2 regions of the Agrobacterium sp. 5Ca50 genome follow, and region 2 is predicted to be linked to the other one. Evidence: predicted binding sites of a transcription regulator. Region 2 holds the regulator's gene; the other holds the start of a gene.
The links. Region 2 encodes PhoB, which activates phosphate uptake and scavenging genes when phosphate is short. Its sites were predicted from a motif close to TGTCATNNANCTGTCAT; they were not measured.

Region 1: a site for PhoB is predicted at 1,870-1,886, ahead of ACZ5FM_RS04275 (esterase-like activity of phytase family protein). Genes of this name have one in related genera too.

What each region holds. Positions count from the first base shown of each region.
Region 1 is NZ_AP026438.1:890,196-893,407, reverse strand. It holds gene rnd (ribonuclease D) at 1-505, shown strand, start outside; gene ACZ5FM_RS04280 (adenylate/guanylate cyclase domain-containing protein) at 795-1,808, shown strand; gene ACZ5FM_RS04275 (esterase-like activity of phytase family protein) at 1,975-3,212, shown strand, end outside.
Region 2 is NZ_AP026438.1:3,631,110-3,634,321, forward strand. It holds gene pstB (phosphate ABC transporter ATP-binding protein PstB) at 1-153, shown strand, start outside; gene phoU (phosphate signaling complex protein PhoU) at 256-975, shown strand; gene phoB (phosphate regulon transcriptional regulator PhoB) at 1,006-1,689, shown strand; tRNA gene ACZ5FM_RS17415 (tRNA-Leu) at 2,019-2,105, opposite strand; gene ACZ5FM_RS17420 (ABC transporter substrate-binding protein) at 2,650-3,212, shown strand, end outside.

The DNA of each region.
Region 1 (3,212 bases), 960 kb from region 2:
CGCATGGCGTGAGCGTGAAGCGCGCAGCCGCAATGTGCCGCGTTCGCGCGTTCTGAAAGACGATGCGATTTTCGAGATTGCCCAGCAACAGCCCAAGGATAGCGAGGCATTGTCGCGCCTGCGCACCATTCCAAAGGGTTGGGAGCGCTCGTCGTCGGGCACCGCCATCATCGAAACCGTTAACGCCGCTCTTGCCCTGCCGAAGACCGAGATGCCACAAGCGCCACGTCACAGCCACTCGCCGGAAGGCTCAGGAGCCGCCGTTGAACTCCTCAAGGTTCTATTGAAACTGACGGCAGACAAGCACGGCGTCGCTGCCAAGATCATCGCCAACAGCGATGACCTCGACAGGATTGCCTCCGAAGGTGAAAAGGCCCAGGTTGCCGCTCTCTCGGGCTGGCGCAAGGAACTGTTCGGTGATGTGGCATTGAAGCTCATCAATGGCGGTGTAGCCTTGCGTTTTGCCGGCAAGAAGGTTGAAGCGGTCGAACTGCCGACTGAATAATATAGACTGTCTCCTCGTCGCCCTTTTTCCATCCGGCCTCTGAGGAGACCGGATTTAAACGCGCGAGCCATTTCCAGTAAACGGGTTAAACGTCTTGTCGTCATTGCCCAACCGGCCTAGATGGCCAGCTAAACGTGCAATCCGGCAACAGTGAAAAAGCGTTTGAAACACCTTTCCAAATCGTCACTTTTGGCAAATCGATTTCCACATTAAAGTCTCGGTTGCAGTCTAGGCAGCCAACGCGCCGACCTCGACGGCGGCTGCAATTCATCGAAAGTATCGGAACCATATGCGAAAGCTCCTTTTAATGCTGGACTACCTGCTGCTGTTTTTGGCAGTTGCCGGCAGCGGCGTCGCATATGCCTTTCTGGAATATGGTGGCGGTCCGTTCATCGGCGCGACCTATGCACTCTTTGCCTGTGCGCCTATTCTTGCCTTTGAGCGCGGCTACATCCTGCCCCGGCTTTCGCACCGCATCAGTTTCCTGCCAACGCCGGCCTACATAGCAATAGGCCTGATCGTCTATGCGGTTCTGGTTTTCTGCGGATTTGCCGTGGGAGGAACATTGCTTTGGGCAACCGGCATTTTGAAAGTCGACTGGCAACGCGCGGTTCATGCCGAACCGCAGACGTTGATTTTCACAGGCATCGTTTGCAGCATCATCGTATTCGTGATGCGGGTGCGAGAACTGCTTGGCCGCGACATTTTTACGGATCTGCTGCTAGGGCGCTATCGCCGTCCCGTGCGTGAAGAGCGCGTTTTCATCTTTATCGACCTTGTTGGCTCCACGACATTTGCCGAAACCCATGGCGATATGAAAGCGCAGGAATTCCTACGCGAAATCTTTGCCACCTATGCCGCACCCGTGCGCCGGCATAACGGGGCAATTGATGATTACATCGGCGATGCCGCCATCATCACATGGCCGTTTCAGGATGCCATCAAGAAGTCAGCCTGCATCAAATGTGTCTTCGACATTCTGGCCGCTATCGAAAAACGGCAGGACTTCTGGATGAAGACCTTCGGCGTCATGCCAAAGTTGCGCTTTGCCCTGCATGGCGGTCCTGTCATCACGGCTGAAATCGGTGTCGACCATCACAAGATCACCTATTTCGGAGACACGGTGAATACCACCGCCCGTCTCGAATCCCTCAGCAAGATGCTTGGCCACCCGATCCTGATCTCGTCCGATCTCATTCACCGCCTTTTGCTGCCAAAGGGCATCAAAAGCGAGTATTTGGGCGAACATGCCGTGAAGGGTCGCGGCCAGACACTGGGTGTCTGCTCGCTGGTGAAGTCATAAATTTTATTTAAAAGAACCAGCAGCTTACTAAAAGCGCATGATTTGGCGATGATAACGTTGCCATCATAAAACTTTCACCAAAGCTTCAATCACCCATCACCTCAGTTTCACAAACTCTGCGTACCCGACACAGCATAGTTTTAGTGCCAACCGACAGGTGAATTTAATGACCAAAACACTTCTTGCTTCTGTTGCTATTTTTGCGATCTCCGGCTTCTCGGCAATTGCCGCCGAAAAAGAATTCCCTGCCAAGCTCGTTTCGCATGCCATTCTGCCTGCCAATACCATTATCCCAGCACCGGCAGATGCGCCTGAACACCTCAAAACATCTGCCAAGTTCACGACAGCAGATCGCAAGCGCGCTGAGGGTCTCGGCACGGTTCCGGGCATGGACGGCGTTCGGCCAACTGGCCTTTCCATGCCGTTCAACGGTCAGGCCATGCAGGGCTTTTCCGGCATCAAGGCGATGGAAGATGGCACCTTCTGGAGCCTTTCCGACAATGGTTTCGGTTCGAAGATCAACTCCAGCGATTCCATGCTGATGTTGCACCACCTTTCCTTCGATTGGGATGCAGGCGAGGTGAATGCGCAGGAAACCGTGTTCCTGTCCGACCCGGACAGAAAGGCTCCCTTCCCAATCGTCATGGAAGGTTCCGACAGGCGTTACCTGACCGGCGCTGATTTTGACGTTGAGTCCATCCAGCCTGTTGCAGACGGTTTCTGGATTGGTGAAGAATTCGGACCTTATATCCTGAAGTTCTCCCGTGACGGCAAGCTGACCGATGTCATCGCCACCAAGGCTGGCGAGATCGACGTGAAGTCGCCTGATCATCCTACCCTGACCCTGCCGGGTAACCCGACACAGAAAATGCCTGCTTTCAACCTGAAGCGTTCAGGCGGTTATGAAGGCATGGCCATGTCCAAGGACGGCTCCAAGCTGTACGGCATGCTGGAAGGCCCACTCTACACCGCTGATGGCCAGGTGGAAAAAACCGAAGACGGAGCAACCGGCCTTCGTATCATCGAGTTGGATGTTGCCTCGAAGTCCTGGACAGGCCGCACATGGCTTTACCCGCTGGCCGAAGGTGGCGAAGCGATCGGCGACTTCAACATGCTCGACGAAACCACCGCTTTGGTCATCGAACGTGACAATGGTGCCGGTACTGCCGACAAGGCCTGCGCCGACCCGAAGAAGCCTGAGACCAACTGCTTTGCCGTTCCGTCAAAGGTCAAGCGCATCTACAAAATCGAGTTCAACGATACCAATGTTGGCAAGGCTGCCCGCAAGATCGGTTACATCGACCTGCTGAAGATTTCCGATCCGGACAACAAGAAGCGTCAGGGTGGCGGCGAAGGTTTCTATGACATGCCGTTCGTTACCATCGAGAATGTTGACCGCGTTGA
Region 2 (3,212 bases):
GTGACGCACTCGATGCAGCAGGCAGCTCGCGTTTCGCAACGCACGGCGATGTTCCACCTCGGCCATCTTGTCGAAGAAAACGACACTGACAAGATGTTCACCAATCCAGACGACCAGCGCACGCAGGATTACATCATGGGACGCTTCGGCTAATCCTGGAGTAATCGCCCGCTGTTAACGTGAAAGAATTGTGCCGGAGCGACTTGGAGCCATTTAGCTTCGTCTCGCGTCCTTGCAGAAGCCGGAGACTTTGAAATGACATCGACACATTCGCATATCTTGTCTGCTTATGACGATGAGCTGAAATTCCTGACACGCCGCATCTCTGAGATGGGTGGTCTTGCAGAACAAATGTGCGCGGATGCAGTTCGCGCATTGGTCAACTCCGATGCGGCTTTGGCCCAGAAGGTCATTTCAGAAGACGTCGTACTTGACCACGCGGAACGCGAAATTGGTGACAAGGCAATTGTGACCATTGCCAAGCGTCAGCCAATGGCGGCCGACCTGCGCGAAATCATCGGTTCCCTGCGTATTGCAAGCGACCTGGAGCGCGTTGGCGACCTTGGCAAGAACACTGCCAAGCGCGTAATCGCTGTTCAGGGCACGGGCGTACCACGCAAGCTGGCACGCGGCCTGGAGCACCTGTCCGAGCTGGCACTGGTTCAGCTCAAGGAAGTGCTTGATGTTTACGCAACGCGTTCTGCCGAGAAGGCCAATGCCATCCGTGAGCGTGATGAAGAAATCGACGCTATGTATACCTCGCTGTTCCGCGAACTGCTGACATACATGATGGAAGATCCGCGCAACATCACCACCTGCACGCATTTGCTGTTCTGCGCCAAGAACATCGAACGTATCGGTGACCACGCAACCAATATCGCCGAAACCATCTATTACATGGCAACAGGCAGCCAGCTTGAAGGTGATCGTCCGAAGGACGACAGCTCCAACACGCTCGGTGCTGTAACCGAATAATAGATAGACGGACTTGAGCGGAGTACAGCCATGTTGCCGAAGATCGCAGTCGTAGAAGATGAAGAAGCCCTGAGCGTTCTGCTGCGTTACAATCTAGAAGCCGAAGGCTACGAAGTCGACACGATCACCCGTGGAGACGAAGCAGAAATTCGTTTGCAGGAACGGGTTCCTGACCTTCTGTTGCTGGACTGGATGCTGCCGGGTGTTTCCGGCATCGAACTGTGTCGGCGCCTCAGAATGCGGCCTGAAACAGAACGCCTGCCGATTATCATGCTGACGGCGCGTGGTGAAGAAAGCGAACGCGTTCGCGGTCTCGCCACCGGAGCGGATGACTATGTCGTCAAGCCGTTCTCCACGCCAGAGCTGATGGCACGTGTGAAAGCTATGCTGCGCCGTGCGAAGCCCGAGGTGCTGTCTTCGGTGCTAAAATGCGGTGATATCGAGCTTGATCGTGAAACGCACCGCGTTCACCGTAAAAGCCGTGAAGTGCGCCTTGGGCCAACCGAGTTCCGCCTGCTGGAGTTCCTGATGTCCTCACCGGGGCGCGTGTTCTCACGTTCGCAGCTGCTCGACGGTGTCTGGGGGCATGATATCTACGTCGACGAACGCACCGTTGACGTGCATGTAGGACGTCTGCGCAAGGCGCTGAACTTCTCCAATATGCAGGATGTCATTCGCACGGTTCGTGGTGCGGGTTATTCGATGGAAGCTTGATCCGGTCTTTCATCATGTAAAAACATCAAAGGCGCGGCTCATAGTCGCCCTTTTTGTTTCTGGGAGAGCTTTCACTACCCATGAGTTCACAACTCATCGATGCCACCGTTGCTCGATATGAGAACGCGGCATATCCAGTTTGGTGCAAAATTGACCTGAAAATTTGCGGTTTCAGACACGCCCAATCCGACGAACAAAACGATGGTTCGAATTGGTCGAAATCTATCATTTTCAGACAGGCTGTGAGGAGTAACTAGGCCCTAAACGCAAAAAAGCTCCGGAGACCGGAGCTTTTTTGCAGGCTGATTTAGATAACTAAATCAAGAAATTGGTGCCCAGAAGAGGACTCGAACCTCCACACCCTTGCGAGTACCAGCACCTGAAGCTGGCGCGTCTACCAATTCCGCCATCTGGGCGACGGAGAGCGATGTACGGCGAGCAGCGCTCTATGTCAACGGACTTTTTTATTTTTTATGACAAATTGTTTTCAGTCATACGGATTGGCGATTCAACTAATTGAAAATAAATAGTATTTTTACGTGAAAATTTCCGCGCATGGTTTTGCACAGCCTCTAAGCCCTTGTTTTATGCGGATTCTGCGTTTTGCCTGATTTGCCAAGATGCTGGTTTTGCGTGGCACCAATTCCCTCACATATCAGAGCCTTAAATAAGGCTGGCCTGTATCGATACAGGAATCTCTGGTTGTAACAGAATAAATCATATCTTTAGGCAAAAAGGGGGCTTCCGCCTCTGCCTCTCGTGATGCTAAGACAGCTTTTCGGTTACAGCGCCCGTTATTTTGGCAATGGGGGCAGCGAGGCTGGAACAGCAAAACGGAAACTGCCTTGTGAAGCTCTTCCCGTGTTGTGGCTCCGGCATCGGAACAGACTGAAATTACGATAATGACTCAACCATTCCCGTCTGTTGGCACAAACGGGAACATAAAAGTGGGAGCTATACATGAATTCCAAAATTGGCCTCATTGCGGCAGCCTTGCTGTCTGCAACATGCTTCGCCAATGTAGCAAGCGCGAAAACCTTCGTTTACTGCTCCGAAGGTTCTCCAGAAGGTTTTGACCCGGGCCTCTACACCGCCGGCACCACCTTTGACGCCGCTGCACACACTGTTTACAGCCGCCTGCTCGAATTCGAGCCCGGCACAACCAAGCCAGTTGCTGGTCTTGCTGAAAGCTGGGAAGTTTCGGAAGACGGCACGGTTTACACCTTCAAGCTGCGTCCGGGCGTAAAGTTCCAGACAACTGATTTCTTCACGCCAAGCCGTGAACTGAACGCCGATGACGTTGTTTTCTCCATCGAGCGCCAGATCAAGACTGACAACCCATGGCACCAGTATGTTGCTGGTACATCCTGGGAATATGCTGCCGGCATGGGCTTCCCAGAGCTGATCAAGTCGGTTGAAAAAGTCGACGACATGACGGTCAAGATCACCCTGAACCGTCCTGAAGCACCTTTCCTGGCAAACCTTGCGATGCCATTCGCTTCGATCGTTTCGAAGGAATACAC